Regions from separate parts of the Klebsiella sp. B345 genome, predicted to be linked through region 1. Evidence: predicted binding sites of a transcription regulator. Region 1 holds the regulator's gene; the other holds the start of a gene.
What was found. Region 1 encodes CRP, which controls carbon source genes, mostly activating them, when cyclic AMP is high. Its sites were predicted from a motif close to ATGTGANNNNNNTCACAT; they were not measured.

Region 1 (14,385 bases):
CATTTTTACAGTGCGGAAAATATCCGCTTTCAGCGTCTCCTCATTCAGGTGCTGGTGCAAAAGCCCGAGCTGTACGCGGTGATCGAACAACGCCCGTCGGGCCGGGTGTTGACCGTGCTGGTTGAGATACTCAGCACGCAAAATGCGCGCGGCACGTTGACCCTGACGGAACCCGAAGTGCAGGCCAGGTTGTTCCTTGGATCGGTGATGGGTTACCCACTACCAGCGGCACTGATCTCGCAGCAGGCGCTTGACCCCGCGCAGCTGGAGCCACTCGCCAAATCTGCCGTCACTACTTTCCTCAGCGCCTGGCATTACCACTCCTGACCCACCGGACCGACGCCTGCCGGGCGCGATAATTACCGGCAGCGCGTACTCCAGTCATCACCCGGCCGCAATTTCGTGTAACCTATAGTCCTGGCCGTAAGACCACATATTGGATAACCGGCGCACCTCGTGCGCGGTATAGTGTCGTATTAGTTTATTAATTGCTCTGGTGCTATGGTTGAAATCACCCCCACAGAAATGACGCCCCCTGAAGACGATTCGCGCGAGTTTCACCCGATGCGCGGCGTGGGTAATCGTCATCTGCAAACCATGCTTCCGCGTCTGATCCGCCGCAAACTGGGCTTCACACCCTTCTGGCAACGCCTCGAGCTACCGGATGGTGATTTTGTCGATCTGGCATGGAGCGAAGACCCCTCCCTGGCACGGCATAAACCGCGGTTGGTCGTTTTTCACGGCCTGGAAGGCAGCCTGCACAGCCCCTACGCTCACGGCCTGATTCATGCTGCCATGCAGCGCGGCTGGCTGGGCGTGGTGATGCATTTTCGCGGCTGTAGCGGTGAACCCAATCGTAATAACCGGATCTATCATTCTGGCGAAACCGAAGACGGCAGCTGGTTTCTGCACTGGCTGCAACGTGAATTTGGTACGGTCCCGACCGCCGCCGTTGGCTATTCGCTGGGGGGAAACATGCTGGGCTGCCTGCTGGCAAAAGAAGGCGATAACGCCCCGCTGGACGCCGCGGTGATCGTCTCAGCCCCCTTCATGCTGGAAGCCTGCAGCTATCATATGGATAAAGGCTTTTCCCGGGTCTATCAGCGCTATCTGCTTAACCTGCTAAAGGCCAATGCGGCCCGTAAGCTGAAGGCCTACCCGGGTTCACTGCCGGTCGATTTACGCCAGCTCAAAGGAATGCGCCGCATCCGCGAGTTTGACGATATGATCACCGCGAAAATCCACGGTTTCGCCGATGCGCTGGACTACTATCGCCAGTGCAGCGCGATGCCACGATTAAGTGATATCACCACGCCGACGCTGATCATTCACGCAAAGGACGATCCTTTCATGGATCACCACTCTATCCCACCGCAAGAACAGCTGCCGGCAAATGTGGAATATCAGCTGACCGAACAAGGTGGGCACGTCGGGTTCGTTGGCGGCACGTTGCGTAAGCCGGAAATGTGGCTCGAACGACGCATTCCGGACTGGTTAACCCGTTGGTTGGGAGCACAAATATGATTATTCCCTGGCACGATCTGGATCCCGAAACGCTGGATAACCTAATCGAAAGTTTTGTATTGCGCGAAGGCACCGATTATGGTGAACATGAACGCTCGCTGGTGGATAAAGTCGCCGACGTCAAACAACAGTTAAAAAGCGGAGAAGCCGTGCTGGTGTGGTCTGAACTACACGAAACGGTCAACATTATGCCCCGCAAGCAGTTCCACGGCTAAGGCGGCACCACACCATCGTTTAATCTGGGAGTTGTTATGTCTGCCAAACATCCGGTGATTGCCGTCACGGGCTCCAGCGGCGCGGGAACCACGACCACCAGCCTCGCCTTTCGAAAAATTTTCGCCCAGCTGAATCTGCGTTCTGCGGAAGTCGAAGGCGACAGCTTCCATCGCTACACCCGCCCGGAAATGGACATGGCGATCCGTAAAGCGCGCGATCAGGGGAAGCACATCAGCTACTTCGGTCCGGAAGCCAACGACTTCGGACTGCTCGAAAATACCTTCATTGAATACGGGCGCAACGGCAGCGGTCAGTCGCGAAAATACCTGCATACCTATGACGAAGCGGTCCCGTGGAATCAGGTTCCGGGTACCTTTACGCCGTGGCAACCGCTCCCGGAACCCACCGACGTCCTGTTTTATGAAGGGCTGCACGGCGGCGTGGTCACCCCGCAGTACAACGTCGCACAGAATGTCGATTTGCTGGTCGGGGTGGTGCCGATTGTCAATCTGGAATGGATCCAGAAGCTTATCCGGGATACCAGCGAACGCGGCCATTCCCGTGAAGCGGTGATGGACTCCGTCGTGCGTTCGATGGAGGACTACATCAATTTCATCACCCCACAGTTTTCCCGTACCCATATCAACTTCCAGCGGGTCCCCACCGTCGATACCTCGAACCCGTTTGCGGCTAAAGGCATCCCCTCACTGGATGAGAGCTTTGTGGTGATCCACTTCCGTAATCTGCAGGATATCGATTTCCCGTGGCTGCTCGCGATGCTGCAGGGGTCGTTTATCTCGCATATCAATACGCTGGTGGTTCCGGGGGGCAAAATGGGCCTGGCGATGGAGTTGATCATGACGCCGCTGGTAGAGCGCCTGATGGAAGGCAGAAAGATCGACTAGCCATAAAAAACCCCGGACGCATTACGACCGGGGTTGTTCTCTGCTACCTGGCACTATCCTGCCGTCAGTTAGCCTTCAATGACTTCATAGGTGTGGGTGATGTTCACTGCTTTTTGCAGCATCAGCGCCACCGAGCAATATTTCTCTGCCGACAGATCCACCGCACGCGATACCGCCGCATCCTTCAGCTCTTTGCCGGTCACAATGAAATGCATGTTGATATTGGTAAACAGGCGCGGCGCCTCTTCCCGGCGTTCAGAGGTCAGCTTCACCTCACAGTTGGTCACGTCGTGACGCCCTTTCTGCAAAATAGACACAACATCAATTGCGCTGCATCCGCCCGCCGCCATCAACACCATTTCCATCGGGCTTGGCGCTTTATCTCCGGAGTTGCCGTCCATCAGAATCTGGTGACCTGATGCGGACTCTCCGATGAAGGTTAACCCTTCAACCCATTTCACACGAGCTTGCATAAAATTTAACTCCGAGGTTGCAATTTTCCTGACAGATTACGCGCACATAACAATTCTCGCAACGGAAGGCGACCTACATCATGCTGAAGCGAGACACCAGGAGACATGCGGCAAAAGCTATGCTAAAACAGTCGGGATGCTACAGTATTACATTGATGTATTGCATGTATGCAGAGGAGTTCACATTACAGGCTGAAGAAAAATCACCAGCCATTTCCCAGGCATAGGGAAACAATACGATTGCATGCCCGGATGCCGTGTAGTGTCGGCACCCGGAGATAGCTTATAACAGAGGATAACCGCGCATGGTGCTTGGCAAACCGCAAACAGACCCTACCCTCGAATGGTTCTTGTCTCATTGCCATATTCATAAGTACCCATCGAAAAGCACGCTGATCCACCAGGGTGAAAAAGCAGAAACGTTGTACTACATCGTCAAAGGCTCTGTGGCTGTGCTCATCAAGGATGAAGAAGGTAAAGAGATGATCCTCTCTTACCTCAACCAGGGCGATTTCATCGGTGAATTAGGCTTGTTTGAAGAAGGCCAGGAGCGTAGCGCCTGGGTACGTGCAAAAACCGCATGTGAAGTGGCCGAAATCTCTTACAAAAAATTCCGTCAGCTGATCCAGGTTAACCCGGATATTCTGATGCGCTTGTCGTCGCAGATGGCTCGTCGTCTGCAGGTCACCTCTGAAAAAGTGGGTAACCTTGCCTTCCTCGACGTCACCGGTCGTATCGCTCAGACGCTGCTGAATCTGGCTAAACAGCCGGACGCCATGACCCACCCTGATGGTATGCAAATTAAAATTACCCGCCAGGAAATTGGTCAGATCGTCGGTTGTTCTCGCGAAACCGTCGGCCGTATTCTGAAGATGCTGGAAGATCAGAATCTGATCTCCGCACACGGTAAAACTATCGTCGTTTACGGTACCCGTTAAGTCGTTAAAACGGCGTGTTGCCCCCGCAATACGCCGTTTTTGTCTCCTCCTGATGTGGCGCAGGCTGATTTACCATCCAGAAGTCAACTATGCACTGCGGCAAACGCTGGTGTTGTGTTTGCCTGTCGCGGTCGGTCTTCTCCTCGGTCACCTGCAACAGGGTCTGCTGTTTTCCTTAGTACCTGCCTGCTGTAACGTCGCCGGTCTGGACACCCCGCACAAACGCTTTTTTAAACGCCTGATCGTGGGCGGTTCACTGTTTGCCGGCTGTAGCCTGGTGGTTCAGCTGCTGCTGCAACAGGAAATCCCGCTGCCCTTAATTCTTAGCGGCCTGGCGCTGCTGCTTGGCGTGACGGCAGAGATTAGCTCGCTCCATGCCAGACTTCTCCCGGCCTCACTGATTGCAGCCATCTTTACCCTGAGCCTTGCCGGGAACATGCCCATCTGGGAGCCGCTGTTGATCTACGCACTCGGCACCTTGTGGTACGGACTGTTTAACTGGTTCTGGTTCTGGCTATGGCGCGAACAACCGCTGCGTGAATCCTTGAGCCTGCTCTACCGGGAGCTGGCTAACTACTGCGAAGCGAAATACAGCCTACTGACTCAGCATATTGACCCGGCGACCTCGCTCCCGCCGCTGCTCACACGCCAGCAAAAGGTGGTGGATCTGATCACCCAGTGCTACCAGCAGATGCATATGCTGGCGGCGAACCAGCGTAACGATCACAAGCGTCTGCTGCGGGCGTTTCAGGTGGCGCTGGATCTACAGGAACATATCTCCGTCAGCCTGCATCAGCCTGAGGAAGTTCAGAAACTGGTGGAGCGGAGCCACGCGGAGGCGGTGATCCGCTGGAACGCACAAACCGTTGCCGCCCGTCTACGGGTGCTGGCCGACGACATTCTGTACCACCGCTATCCGCAACGCTTTCATATGGATAAGCAGATTGGCGCGCTGGAGAAAATTGCCTGGCAGCACCCCGACAATCCCGTCGGGCAATTCTGTGCCTGGCACTTTAGCCGCATCGCCCGGGTGCTGCGTACCCAGCGCCCGCTGTATGCCCGCAACCTGATGGCAGATAAAGAACGCCGCCTGCCGCTGCTACCTGCGCTGAAGCACTATCTCTCATGGAAATCGCCGGCGCTGCGCAATGCCGCGCGTATCTGCGTGATGCTCACCGCCGCCAGCCTGATGGGCAGCGCCCTGCATCTTCCCAAGCCTTACTGGATCTTAATGACGGTGCTTTTCGTCACCCAAAACGGCTACGGCGCGACACGAGTGCGCATCGTCCATCGGGCGGCCGGCACCCTCGCAGGCCTCGCCATTGCCGGACTGACGCTGCACTTTCACGTTCCAGAGGGGTATACGCTTACCGCGTTGCTGATCATTACGCTGCTGAGCTACCTGATTATTCGTAAGCATTACGGCTGGGCGATGGTCGGCTTTACCGTGACGGCGGTCTATACCCTGCAACTTCTGACACTTAACGGCGAACAGTACATTGTCGCCAGGCTTATCGATACGCTTATCGGCTGCCTGATCGCCTTTGGCGGGATGGTCTGGCTGTGGCCACAGTGGCAGAGCGGACTGCTACGTAAAAACGCCCATGACGCGCTGGAAGCCGATCAGGAGGCCATCCGGCTGATCCTCAGCGACGACCACCAGGCACCGGCGCTGGCCTATCGCCGCATGCGCGTCAATCAAGCACATAACTCGCTGTTTAACTCGTTGAACCAGGCTATGCAGGAGCCTGGGTTTAACTCACATTATCTGGAAGATATGAAGCTGTGGGTCACCCACAGCCAGTTTATTGTTGAGCATATCAACGCGATGACCACCCTCGCCCGCGAGCACAACATGCTGACGCCGGAGCTGGCCCGGCGCTATCTGGAGTCCTGTGAGATTGCGCTTCAGCGCTGTCAGCAGCGGCTGGACACCGACGGTCCTGGCAGCGCTGACGACGTGAATATTATGGAGTCTCAGGACGTTGAAGTGAGCCGCGGCCCGCTAAGCACCATGGAACAGCACCTGCAGCGGATCCTAGACCATCTGAACACCATGCACACCATCTCGTCGGTGGCATGGCGTCAGCGTCCTCATCATGGCATCTGGCTAAGCGCGACTAAGCGCTAAGCACCTTCTGTACCGCCTGGGCAAAGCGCGCCATCCCTTCAGCAATATCCTGCTCATCGATCACCAACGACGGCACAAAGCGCATGACGTCCGGCCCGGCGTTGAGCACCATGACGCCCGCATCCGCCGCGGCATACAGAAAATCACGCGCCCGGCCTTGATGCTGCGGTTTGAGCTCCGCGCCAATCAGTAACCCCATGCCGCGGATATCGCTAAACAGGTCGAAACGAGCATCAATCTCCTGCAGATGTTGCACAAACAGCGCCCGCTTCGCGTTCACCCCTTCCAGCACATCAGGCGTATTAATCAGATCAAATGCCGCCCCGGCAACGGCGCAGGCCAGCGGATTACCGCCGTAGGTTGAACCATGGGAGCCAGCATGGAAGGCGCTGGCAATCTCATTGGTGGTCAGCACGGCGCTGATCGGGAAACCGCCGCCCAGCGCTTTAGCACTGGTGAGGATATCCGGCGTCACGCCATAATGCATGTACGCAAACAGCGAACCGGTACGCCCCATCCCGCACTGCACTTCATCAAACACCAGTAGCGCCTGATGCTCATCGCACAGTTCACGCAGTCCTTTCAGGAACTCTGGCGTCGCCGCCATCACGCCACCTTCTCCCTGGATCGGCTCAACCACGATCGCGCAGGTGTGATCGTCCATCACCGCTTTAACCGCATGCAGGTCGTTAAACGGCACGTGGATAATGTCGGCGGGTTTCGGGCCGAAGCCATCAGAATACTTTGGCTGCCCGCCCACGGACACGGTAAACAGCGAGCGGCCATGGAAGGCGTTATGGAAGGCGATGATTTTGGTCTTATACGGACTGTGGCGGGTAATGGTGTAGTGGCGCGCCAGCTTGAAGGCCGTCTCGTTGGCTTCCGTACCGGAGTTCATAAATACCACACGCTCGGCAAAGGTGGCGTCCACCAGCTTGCGACCAAGGCGCAGCGCCGGTTCGTTGGTAAAGACGTTGCTGGTGTGCCACAGGGTTTCGCCCTGCTGCTGCAGCGCCGCCACCAGCGCCGGATGACAATGACCTAACGCCGTCACCGCAATCCCACCGGCAAAATCAATGTACTCTTTACCCTGCTGATCCCATACGCGGCTACCTTTACCCTTTACCGGGATGAATTCCGCAGGTGCATAAATTGGCAGAATAACTTCATCGAATGTGGCGCGGGTAATTACCGGTTGCTCAGTTGCCATGTCATGCCATCCTTCTTCGTTACGCAATCATTATTGTGATAATCTAATCACAAAATATGCATAAAAAATCAATCAATGGCAACTGTATAGCCAAAATAATTCGCGTTGTGGGGTTAAGCGACTAAGCGCTAGCCTGGATGTATGAAAGGCATAAATCATCGATTGAGAAAGTTTGCCAGCAGCTGATGCCCTTGCTCGCTGAGAATGCTCTCCGGGTGGAACTGCACCCCTTCGAGATCCCACTCGCGATGGCGAATTCCCATAATTTCACCATTCTCGCTACGCGCCGTCACTTCAAAGCAGGCGGGAAGGGTCGCAGGGTCAATGAGCAAAGAGTGATAGCGGGTGACCACCAGCGGATTATTCAGCCCCAGGAAGACCCCGGTGCCGTTGTGCTGGATAGGCGAGGTTTTGCCGTGCATAACGGTAGCAGCGCGGACGATGGTGGCCCCAAAGACCTGCGCAATCGCCTGATGGCCCAGGCAAACCCCCAGCAGCGGAACCCGGCCGGCATAATGCGCGATAACCGCCAGCGAGATGCCGGACTCATTCGGCGTACAGGGCCCGGGCGAGATAACAATTTTCTCCGGCGCCAGCGCCGCAATCTCCTCAAGCGTCAACTCATCATTGCGCTTGACCAGCACCTCCGCCCCCAGCTCGCAAAAATACTGGTACAGGTTCCAGGTGAAAGAATCATAGTTATCGATAAGCAGGATCATGGTGGCTCCGGAAAAAACAAAACCGGGCTATTCTACTCAGATTATGCTGCTGCGCTTATCACTTTGCGAAACATCCGTGCAGAAGGGTCGGAATCGCCCTTTCCGCTGAGACAGAACGGGCGATAAGGCGCGGGGGATCATTACCCGCGCGGGAAGAAAAGCTTACGGCAGGACTTTCGCGGAGAGGATGACGACGGGTTTAGACGGAACATTCTGGTACGGCCCGACGTTGTGGGTCTGCACCTGAGAAATCTTATCTGCCACGTCCATGCCTTTCACCACTTTACCGAAGACCGCGTAGCCAAAATCACGCTGTCCGTGGTCAAGGAAAGCATTGTCAGCGATATTAATGAAGAACTGGCTGGTCGCGCTGTCCTGGTCGGCAGTACGCGCCATCGCGATGGTGCCGCGGGTGTTGCGCAGGCCGTTATCGGCTTCGTTTTTAATCGGCGGATTCGGCTGCTTTTGCTGCATCTGTTCGTTAAATCCACCGCCCTGCACCATGAAGCCCGGGATTACGCGGTGGAAGGTGGTGTTGTTATAGAAACCGCTGTTCACGTATTTCAGGAAGTTATCCACGGAAATCGGTGCTTTCTGGCTATTTAACTCCAGCTCAATATTTCCCGCGGAGGTCGTCAGCAATACATGAGGATCGCCCTTCGCAGCCATAGCCGGAGAGAAAGCTGAAATGGCGACAACGGCAACCACCGCCGCCAGAGTTGATTTGAACATGGGAATTCCTTAACGGAGCAGAATAAAAAGCGAGTGCTTTGATTCTAAAGAGCCTTTGCATCGTGGGCCAGCGTTTTACCTAATTTTACGTAGCTGAAATAGTTGTTACGACACATCCATTCACCAGCGCCGCATTTAAAGCCGATCAACATCACACTAATCAATGCAAAAAAGAGTGTATTACATAATAAACGTTTGCTTACATCACGCGAATGAATAAAATCTGTTCGCCATCGCGCAGTCAATGCGCTTTACATTTCTATTCACAGGCCAGTCATGACTAACAGCAACCGTACCAAGCTCACATGGATCAGCTTCTTCTCCTACGCCCTTACCGGTGCGTTGGTGATCGTCACCGGAATGGTGATGGGAAATATCGCCGATTATTTCCACCTACCGGTTTCCAGTATGAGTAACACTTTTACTTTCCTCAACGCCGGTATTCTGATCTCTATCTTCCTGAACGCCTGGCTGATGGAAATTGTCCCGCTGAAAACTCAGCTCCGTTTTGGCTTTATTCTTATGGTGCTGGCCGTTGCCGGGCTGATGTACAGCCACAGCCTGGCGCTATTTTCCGCCTCGATGTTTGTACTGGGTCTGGTCAGCGGGATTACCATGTCGATCGGTACCTTCCTGATCACCCACATGTATGAAGGCCGTCAGCGCGGTGCGCGCCTGCTGTTTACCGACTCCTTCTTCAGCATGGCGGGGATGATTTTCCCGATGGTCGCTGCATTCCTGCTGGCTCGTAGCATTGAGTGGTACTGGGTGTACGCCTGCATTGGTCTGGTCTACGTAGCGATCTTTATTCTGACTTTCGGCTGCGAATTCCCGGTTCTCGGTAAAAAAGCGCAGCAGGACAGTCAGCCCGTGGTCAAAGAAAAGTGGGGCATCGGCGTGCTGTTCCTCGCTATCGCGGCGCTGTGCTATATCCTCGGCCAGCTGGGCTTTATCTCCTGGGTGCCTGAATACGCGAAGACGCTGGGTATGAGCCTTGCCGATGGCGGTCAACTGGTCAGTGATTTCTGGATGTCTTACATGATTGGAATGTGGTCATTTAGCTTTATCCTGCGCTTCTTCGACCTTCAGCGGATCCTCACCGTTCTGGCGGGCCTGGCAACGGTGCTGATGTATCTGTTCATCAACGGTTCGCCGGAGCACATGCCATGGTTTATCCTGACCCTGGGCTTCTTCTCCAGCGCGATTTACACTTCGCTCATCACCCTGGGTTCGCTGCAGACCAAAGTGGCATCGCCGAAGCTGGTGAACTTCGTCCTGACCTGCGGCACCATCGGCACCATGCTGACCTTCGTTGTGACCGGCCCGATTGTGGCAGCCAGCGGCCCACTGGCTGCGCTGCACACCGCTAACGGCCTCTACGCCGTGGTCTTTGTGATGTGCCTGATTCTCGGGTTCGTCTCCCGCCACCGCCAGCACAACATGGCAGCGGCGTCTCACTAAGCCTTTAAGCCGTCGGCCCCTTAGCATCCGCGAAGGGGCTGTTTCTGGTAAAGAACAGCTCCTCTCCTCCTCTGTCAGTCTGGATCCAGGTCTGTGCCAACTGCGTCGTGGCAATCACCCTACCTTGACGGATCGACCAGCGGACCGGTACCTGACAACGCACCGCCTCAAAACCATTCTCTGCCGGCAGAATAATCAGATTGGCCGGATTCCCCGGGACAATGCCGTAATCCTGCAGGCCGAAGGTGCGGGCGCTGTTGTCGGTGATAAGCTTCAGCCCGTCGTTAATCTGCTGATAGCCCATCAACTGACAGACATGTAACCCCATATGCAGCACCTGCAGCATGTTGCCAGTGCCGAGCGGATACCACGGGTCGAACACATCATCGTGACCAAAGCAGACGTTAATGCCCGCGGCCATCAACTCCTTCACCCGGGTAATACCCCGGCGCTTCGGATAATCATCAAACCGTCCCTGGAGGTGAATGTTCACCAGTGGGTTAGCCACGAAGTTGATACCCGAGAGCTTCAGCAGGCGGAACAGCCTGGAGGTATAGGCGCCGTTATAGGAGTGCATCGCGGTGGTATGGCTGGCGGTAACCCGCGGGCCAATCCCCTCTTTCAGTGCCAGAGCGGCAACGGTTTCGACAAACCGCGACTGCTCATCATCGATTTCATCGCAATGAATATCCAGCGGCCGCTGATACTGCTGCGCCAGACGGAACGCAATATGCAGCGATTCGACACCGTACTCGCGAGTAAACTCAAAGTGCGGAATGGCACCCACCACATCGGCTCCGAGGCGCAGCGCCTCTTCCAGCAGGGCCTCTCCATTGGGGTAGGATAAAATCCCCTCCTGGGGGAAGGCGACGATCTGCAAATCTACCCACGGCGCTACCTCCTGCTTCACTTCCAGCATCGCTTTTAGGGCGGTCAGCGTCGGGTCAGAAACGTCAACGTGGGTACGAACAAACTGGATCCCGTTGGCAATTTGCCACTTCAGGGTTTTCCACGCCCGGGCTTTCACATCCTCGTGGCTCAGCAGCGCCTTGCGCTCGGCCCAGCGTTCAATGCCCTCAAACAGTGTTCCGGACTGGTTCCAGTTCGGTTCACCGGCGGTTTGGGTGGTATCCAGGTGAATATGCGGTTCAATAAACGGCGGGATTGCCAGCCCTCCGCGGGCGTTAAGCACTTCGTAACTTTCGCTACGCGCATCACCCATAGGGGTGATATCGCCAAAACAGCCTTTATCTATCGCAATCTGCCATAACCCGTCGCGGTCCGGCAGACGTACGTTCTGAATTAACCAAAGTGGAACTGCTGTCATCGTGATGACTCCCGTTAATAATGCTGATTATTCACCCAGGCTATGAACATTTTCTCACCTCCAGTTTGTACACAAAAGCAGCAAGAAGGAAAAGCCTGAGTTTTCCACAACTTATAAAAATCCATTAAAATCATGATCATACCCATTAAGTGGTAGGCGGGAGCGATCTTGATTTGTATCAATAAGTGCACTGGCTGAATCGTTAAGGTAGGCGGTAATAGAAAAGAAATCGAGGCAAAAATGAGCAAAGTCAGAATCGCTATTATCGGTAACGGCATGGTCGGCCATCGCTTTATCGAAGAGCTTCTTGATAAGGCGCCTGCCGGACAATTCGACATTACCGTGTTCTGTGAAGAACCCCGTATCGCTTACGACCGTGTCCACCTGTCGTCTTACTTCTCCCACCACACTGCGGAAGAACTTTCGCTGGTTCGTGAAGGATTTTACGAAAAGCATGGCGTGAAAGTGTTGATCGGCGAACGGGCGATCACGATTAACCGTCAGGAGAAAGTCATTCACTCCAGCGCCGGACGCACCGTCTTTTATGACAAGCTGGTCATGGCAACAGGGTCTTATCCGTGGATCCCACCGATCAAAGGCGCAGAAACTCAGGACTGCTTCGTCTACCGTACTATTGAAGACCTCAACGCGATCGAGTCCTGCGCCCGCCGCAGCAAACGCGGTGCGGTCATCGGCGGCGGCCTGCTGGGCCTCGAAGCTGCTGGCGCCCTGAAGAACCTCGGCGTCGAGACCCACGTGATTGAGTTTGCTCCGATGCTGATGGCCGAGCAGCTGGATAACATGGGCGGCGAACAGCTCAAACGTAAAATCGAAAGCATGGGCGTGAAGGTCCATACCAGCAAAAACACCAAAGAGATCCTCCAGCAGGGCAGCGAAGCGCGCAAAACTATGCAGTTCGCCGATGGTAGCGAACTGCAGGTCGACTTTATCGTCTTCTCCACCGGTATTCGTCCACGCGACAAGCTGGCGACCCAGTGTGGTCTGGCGGTCGCCCAACGTGGCGGCATCGCCGTGAATGATACCTGTCAGACATCAGACCCGGACATCTATGCGATCGGCGAATGCGCCAGCTGGAACAACCGCGTCTATGGCCTGGTAGCACCGGGCTATAAGATGGCACAGGTGACCGTCGATCATCTGCTCGGCAACAGCAACGCCTTTACCGGCGCCGATCTCAGCGCCAAACTGAAACTGCTTGGCGTCGACGTTGGCGGCATCGGTGACGCGCATGGTCGCACGCCGGGCGCCCGTAGCTATGTCTATCTCGATGAAAGCAAAGAAGTCTATAAACGCCTGATCGTCAGCGAAGACAATAAAACCCTGCTTGGCGCGGTACTGGTCGGCGATACCAGCGACTACGGCAACCTGCTGCAGCTGGTACTGAACGCTATTGAGCTGCCGGAAAACCCGGACTCGCTTATCCTGCCGGCCCATGCGGGCAGCGGCAAACCATCAATTGGCGTCGATAAACTGCCGGACAGCGCACAAATCTGCTCCTGCTTCGATGTCACCAAAGGGATGCTGGTTGCCGCCATCAACAAAGGCTGCCATACCGTGGCGGCCCTGAAAGCTGAGACCAAAGCCGGTACCGGCTGCGGCGGCTGTATCCCGCTGGTGACGCAGGTACTGAACGCCGAACTGGCAAAACAGGGTATCGAAGTTAACCATAACCTATGCGAACACTTCGCCTACTCCCGCCAGGAACTGTTCCACCTGATCCGCGTTGAAGGCATTAAAACCTTCGAAGAGCTGCTGGCCAAACACGGTAAAGGGTACGGCTGTGAAGTGTGTAAGCCGACGGTCGGTTCCCTGCTGGCCTCCTGCTGGAACGAGTACATCCTCAAGCCGCAGCATACGCCGCTGCAGGATACCAACGATAACTTCCTCGCCAACATCCAGAAAGATGGTACCTATTCAGTGATCCCGCGCTCCGCCGGCGGTGAAATTACTCCGGAAGGCCTGGTCGCCGTTGGGCGCATTGCACGCGAATATAACCTCTACACCAAAATTACCGGTTCACAGCGCATTGGCCTGTTCGGCGCGCAAAAAGACGACCTGCCGGAAATCTGGCGTCAGTTGATTGAGGCGGGCTTCGAAACCGGCCACGCGTATGCCAAAGCGCTGCGGATGGCGAAAACCTGTGTCGGCAGCACCTGGTGCCGCTACGGTGTCGGTGACAGCGTGGGCTTTGGCGTCGAGCTGGAAAACCGCTACAAGGGCATCCGCACGCCGCATAAAATGAAGTTTGGCGTCTCCGGCTGTACCCGTGAATGTGCGGAAGCCCAGGGCAAAGACGTAGGGATTATCGCCACCGAAAAAGGCTGGAACCTGTATGTTTGCGGCAACGGTGGGATGAAACCGCGTCACGCCGATCTGCTGGCCGCCGACCTCGATCGTGAAACGCTGCTCAGCTATCTCGACCGTTTCATGATGTTCTACATTCGCACAGCCGATAAGCTGACCCGTACCGCACCATGGTTAGATAACATGGAAGGCGGAATCGACTACCTGCGCAGTGTCATCATCGACGACAAGCTGGGCCTGAACGCACACCTTGAAGAAGAGCTGGCGCGTCTGCGTGCCGCCTTCGCCTGCGAGTGGACCGAAACGGTCAATACCCCGGCGGCGCAGACCCGCTTCAAACACTTTATCAACAGCAACCAGCGCGACCCGAATGTGCAGGTCGTCCCGGAGCGCGAGCAGCATCGCCCGGCCACGCCGTATGAGC
Region 2 (5,928 bases), 2.5 Mb from region 1:
AGTCGAGCTGCGGATGCCGGCCTTGCTTCCGGATGATTTTATTCCTGACGTCAATACCCGGCTGTCGTTCTACAAGCGGATCGCCAGCGCGAAGCATGAGCACGATCTGGAAGAGATTAAAGTTGAGCTAATCGACCGTTTCGGCCTGCTGCCGGATGCGGCGAGAAACCTGCTGGACATCGCCCGCCTGAGACAACAGGCGCAAAAACTCGGCATCCGTAAGCTGGAAGGCAACGAGAAAGGCGGCGTGATTGAGTTCAATGAAAAGAACAACGTCAACCCGGTATGGCTGATTGGGCTGCTGCAGAAGCAGCCTCAGCATTTCCGCCTCGACGGACCGACCCGCCTGAAGTTTATGCAGGACCTCGGCGAACGTAAAACCCGTATGGAGTGGGTGCGTCAGTTTATGCGCCAGCTCGAAGAGAACGCCGCAGCATAATCATCTCAGGGATACGGTGGCAGCAACCGTATCCCTGCTCTTCTGCCGTCAGCATCTGACATCCCTGGCAAACTTTACAAATGTTTTGCAATATACCAGGGTTTCCCCACATTCACCCACGCGATAATTCCCGTCTGTTTCCTCATAAAAAATAACCACTTATTTATTATGACTATTTTCGTATCGCGTTTATCTCTCTGGCTGGCAGCACTGGCCGTCGTCGCCGTCATGGCGCTTCCCGCCCGCGCCAACACCTGGCCGCTACCGCCGGCGGGCAGCCGCGTTGTGGGGCAGAACCAGTTTCACGTCGTGCAAAACAACGGAGGTTCACTGGAGGCTATCGCCAAGCGCTACAACGTCGGCTTCCTGGCCTTGCTGCAGGCCAACCCTGGCGTCGACCCTTATGTGCCACGGGCCGGAAGCGTCCTGACCATTCCGCTACAGACCCTGTTACCCGATGCGCCACGCGAAGGTCTGGTGATTAATCTCGCCGAACTGCGCCTCTATTATTACCCGCCGGGTAAAAACGAGGTCACCGTCTACCCTATCGGTATTGGTCAACTGGGGGGCGATACGATTACGCCCACTATGGTTACCACCGTCTCCGACAAGCGGGCCAACCCGACCTGGACGCCAACCGCCAACATTCGGGCCCGCTATAAAGCGATGGGGATAGACCTCCCTGCCGTGGTGCCTGCCGGGCCGGAAAACCCGATGGGCCATCACGCCATTCGCCTTGCGGCCTACGGCGGTGTCTATTTGCTGCATGGTACCAATGCTGATTTTGGTATTGGCATGCGCGTCAGCTCCGGCTGCATCCGTCTGCGTGATGATGACATCAAAACGCTGTTTAACAAGATCACCCCAGGCACCAGAGTCAACATCATCAACACGCCGATTAAGGCCTCCGTTGAGCCGGACGGAACGCGTCTGGTGGAAATCCACCAGCCCCTGTCCAAACATCTGGATGACGATCCGCAAACTCTGCCGATAGTCCTGAACAGCACGATGGAGAGCTTTAAACAGTCACCGGCAACCAATCAGGAGGTGATGAACTACGCCATGGAACTGCGCTCAGGCATGCCGATTAACGTGACCCGCCACCATGTGGCGCACGAGCAAGCAATGTAAGGGAATCAGTCGGGCTCCCGACATGAAAAAAAACCGCCTGCAGGTAACCTGACAGGCGGTTTTTTTATGGATATCTCACAAACAAGATAACGCGAAAGGTCGACATGCAGCGGTCTCATAAAGGGGTGAGAACCGCCTCACGTCTGTGGCATAGCAGGGAACATCTTACAGCGTACTACTCGCGAGCTGATAAAGGGGTCAGGCTCGCGTATTGTCAGTGGCATGACAGGGGTAAAACAGACTTATTTATAGATAACAGCTGTTCCGTGCAGGGTGTTCGGACCCGTGACGGAAGTAATACGGAAAGAGGTGGCGCCCATTTCTTCCGCTTTTTGTGCCAGCTGATCTTCCAGAGAACCTAAGTTGGTGCCAGCGGTCGCGGAAACGGTACCAATTTTGTGTTGGTTAGCTGGAGTGGATTGCACTTCAACAGCAGCAAAACTGGCGAAAGAGAGAGAGCTCAGCACAGCGGCCAGCGTCAGAGTTTTGATGTTTTTCATGATTATTATACCTATGCAGATGATTTTAGTAGGGTCGCAAGAATTAACTTAACGATCGATAGGTAAATATTAATGTGATCCATATCACACGTCAAATCATTTTTATAACGATCGTTTATTTATTTATAAACAACTTAAAATTCATACATATATGAATTATTTATTTTTGCGGGTTCGGCGCTGGTAGGTTGCGGCGTTTATTTTTATAATGCCCACTCAACAAACCAACATAGGTACAGCGGCACCATGACAACTGACGTTCAAAGTTGCGTAAAAAAAAGCCGTGGCCGACCAAAAGTGTTCGACAAGGAAGCGGCGCTGGATAAGGCCATGGCACTTTTCTGGCAGCACGGCTACGAGGCAACTTCTCTTGCCGATCTTGTAGAAGCGACCGGGGCAAAAGCGCCGACGCTGTATGCGGAATTCGTCAACAAAGAAGGGTTATTCCTGGCGGTACTCGATCGCTATATTTCGCGCTTCGCGGCCAGGCACGAAGCGGTGCTGTTTGCCGAGGATAAATCTGTCGACCAGGCGTTGCGCGACTACTTCACCGCCATCGCGACCTGCTTTACCAGCAAAGATACGCCGGCGGGCTGTTTTATGATCAACACCTCAGCGGCACTGGCGGCCTCGTCAACCGATATCGCCAACACCATCAAATCGCGCCATGCGAAGCAAGAGCAGACCCTGGCCCAGTTTCTGCAGCAGCGTCAGCTACGCGGAGAGCTCCCGGAAAAAGGTGACGTCCAGCAGCTGGCGCAGTTTTTGAACTGCGTTTTACAAGGGATGTCTATCAGCGCGCGCGAAGGCGCTGACTTCGAGAAACTGATGCGCATCGCCGACACCACGCTGCGGCTGTGGCCACAAATCCTTCAGCACTAATCTGCACTGCCGCCCGGTGACACTCGCCACCGGGCCTTCACTCCCTTCCTGCTTTAACCTTATTTTTATTAATGTTTTCATATTATTAAGTCGTTATTTTGTTGTAAATGATATTGATAACGATAATCAATATGTGCAAAATTCGCATTTGCTTTTCGAAATATTTCAGTCTGTAACCGTCGGGGCATCAGTCCCGGAATAAAAAAACAACGCTGCAATTAACTCATAAAAGGAATGCGAATGAACACGCGTCTCTGGGTGCTTAACCCACTGCTGCTGGCTACTGCCCTGCCCGCGTTTGCCGCACAGGTCGATGAAGAAAACATTATCGTGAGTGCCAACCGAACCCATCGCACCGTCGCCGAAATGGCACAAACCACCTGGGTTATCGAAGGTCAGGAAATTGAACAGCAGGTACAGGGGGGCAAGGAGTTTAAAGACGTACTGGCCCAACTGATCCCCGGTATTGACGTCAGCAGCCAGGGACGCACTAACTACGGTATGAACATGCGTGGCCGGGCCATCGTGGTACTGATTGACGGCGTGCGCCTCAATTCATCCCGTACCGACAGCCGCCAGCTCGATTCTATCGATCCGTTCAATATTGAACACATTGAAGTGATTTCTGGTGCCACCTCTTTGTACGGCGGTGGCAGTACCGGCGGCCTGATCAATATCGTCACCAAAAAAGGTCAGCAGGAACGCCAGGTGGACCTTGAGCTCGGCGGTAAAACTGGTTTTGCCAACAGCAACGACCATGACGAGCGAGTGGCGGCGGCAGTCAGCGGTGGAACCGATCACGCTTCCGGGCGTTTATCTGTCGCCTATCAGCGCTTCGGTGGCTGGTATGACGGCAATAACGATGCGCTGATCCTTGATAACACCCAGACCGGCCTGCAGCATTCTGACCGCCTGGATGTCATGGGTACTGGGACGATTAACATCGACGAAAACCGCCAGCTGCAGCTGGTGACGCAATACTATAAAAGCCAGGGGGACGATTACGGCCTCTATCTTGGCAAAAATATGTCGGCAGTCACCGGTGACGGGAAAGCCTACACCACCAACGGGCTGGACTCTGACCGCGTTCCCGGTACCGAACGCCATCTGATTAGCCTGCAATATTCCGACGCCGATTTCTATGGCCAGAACCTGGTCAGCCAGATCTACTACCGCGACGAGTCGCTGAGCTTCTATCCCTTCCCAACGCTCAGCAAAGGCCAGGTCAGCAGCTTCTCCTCCTCAAAACAGGATACCGATCAGTACGGCGCGAAAATCACCGTCAACAGCCAACCACTTGACGGCTGGGATCTGACCTGGGGACTGGATGCCGATCACGAGACCTTCAACGCCAACCAGATGTTCTTCGACCTCAATACCTCGATGACATCCGGCGGCCTGCACAACGACGCGATTTACACCACCGGCCGCTACCCGGGCTACAGCATCACCAACCTGGCGCCGTTCCTGCAAAGCAGTTATGACCTTAATGATATCTTCACCCTGAGCGGCGGCGTGCGCTATCAGTGGACGGAAAACCGGGTCAATGATTTTGTCGGCTATGCTCAGCAGCAAGACGTGGCGAACGGCAAAGTCAACTCGGCTGATGCCATCCCGGGTGGCAAAACCGATTACGATAACTTCTTGTTTAACGCCGGGATTGTCGCCCACCTCACCGACCGCCAACAGACCTGGTTCAACTTCTCACAAGGGGTCGAGCTTCCGGATCCGGGGAAATACTACGGCATCGGTAAATATGGCGCGGCGGTAAACGGCAACTACCCGCTGCTGTCGAGCGTCAACGTCGGCGACTCGCCGTTGCAGGGGATTAAGGTCAACTCCTACGAGCTGGGCTGGCGTTACACCGGCGATAACCTGCGCACGCAGCTGGCGGCATACTACTCCACCTCAGACAAAACCATCGTCGTTAACCGCACCGATATGACCATCGACGTACAGTCTGACAAGCGACGTATTTACGGCGTGGAAGGCGCGGTTGACTACGCCTTCCCGCAGAGCGACTGGAGTACCGGTGCGAACTTCAACGTTCTGAAATCGCAGGTGAAGACGGATGGTAGCTGGCAGAAATGGGATGTCACCCTTGCCTCGCCATCGAAAGCCACCGCCTGGGTCGGCTGGGCGCCGGATCCGTGGTCACTGCGCGTGCAGACCCAGCAGGTCTTCGATCTGAGTGACGCCAGCGGCAACAAGCTGGATGGCTACAACACCGTCGACTTTATCGGCAGCTATGAACTGCCGCTGGGTAAACTGACCTTCAGCATTGAAAACCTGCTGAATGAAGATTATGTCACCGTCTGGGGTCAACGAGCGCCGCTGCTGTACAGCCCGACCTACGGCAGCAGCTCACTGTATGAGTACAAAGGTCGCGGACGCACCTTTGGTCTGAACTACGCCCTGAGCTTCTGATAAAAAAAGCCCCCCAGCCTGAAAGGATGGGGGGCTTATGGTGAATGGCATCTTTTTTACGCTTTATTGTTCAGAATTAACTGGCCGTTGTTGTCCAACGGAATTTGCGTGCCGGGATCGCGATCCATACGGATTTTGCCCTGCTGGTCGCCAATTTTATAAGTGACGTCGTAACCCAGCATTTTATCCGACTTATCGTACACCGTTTTGCAGCGCTGCTGCGTTGTGGTGTAGGTATCGCCTTCCTGCATCGCCCCCTGGATCTGGTTGCCGGCATAGCCGCCACCCAGCGCGCCCGCTACTGTCGCTACGCTACGACCGCGACCGCCGCCAAACTGATGACCGATAACACCACCCGCCACGGCACCCAGTACCGAACCGGCAATGCGGTTTTCATCCTGCACCGGACGACGATGGGTTACGGTGACGTTACGGCACTCCTGACGCGGGGTTTTTACCGTCTCTTTAATCGGTGTACTGGAAACCACCTGCGCATATTGCGGTCCGCGATCTAACACGTTCAGACCAGCGACGGCTGCTACGCCCAGC

Region 2: a site for CRP is predicted at 2,143-2,160, ahead of bhsA (multiple stress resistance protein BhsA). Genes of this name have one in related genera too.

The regions. Positions count from the first base shown of each region.
Region 1 covers NZ_CP180443.1:2,505,996-2,520,380, forward strand. The annotation lists gene ACMYSO_RS11895 (TetR/AcrR family transcriptional regulator) at 1-327, shown strand, start outside; gene ACMYSO_RS11900 (hydrolase) at 565-1,524, shown strand; gene ACMYSO_RS11905 (YheU family protein) at 1,521-1,739, shown strand; gene ACMYSO_RS11910 (phosphoribulokinase) at 1,776-2,645, shown strand; gene ACMYSO_RS11915 (OsmC family protein) at 2,714-3,118, opposite strand; gene crp (cAMP-activated global transcriptional regulator CRP) at 3,424-4,056, shown strand; gene ACMYSO_RS11925 (YccS/YhfK family putative transporter) at 4,109-6,187, shown strand; gene argD (bifunctional acetylornithine/succinyldiaminopimelate transaminase) at 6,177-7,397, opposite strand; gene pabA (aminodeoxychorismate synthase component 2) at 7,553-8,116, opposite strand; gene ppiA (peptidylprolyl isomerase A) at 8,279-8,848, opposite strand; gene tsgA (MFS transporter TsgA) at 9,125-10,309, shown strand; gene ACMYSO_RS11950 (cytosine deaminase) at 10,314-11,636, opposite strand; gene nirB (nitrite reductase large subunit NirB) at 11,877-14,385, shown strand, end outside.
Region 2 covers NZ_CP180443.1:5,054,073-5,060,000, reverse strand. The annotation lists gene mfd (transcription-repair coupling factor) at 1-439, shown strand, start outside; gene ldtC (L,D-transpeptidase LdtC) at 608-1,570, shown strand; gene bhsA (multiple stress resistance protein BhsA) at 1,813-2,070, opposite strand; gene ACMYSO_RS23685 (TetR/AcrR family transcriptional regulator) at 2,317-2,952, shown strand; gene ACMYSO_RS23680 (TonB-dependent siderophore receptor) at 3,193-5,379, shown strand; gene ACMYSO_RS23675 (glycine zipper 2TM domain-containing protein) at 5,436-5,928, opposite strand, start outside.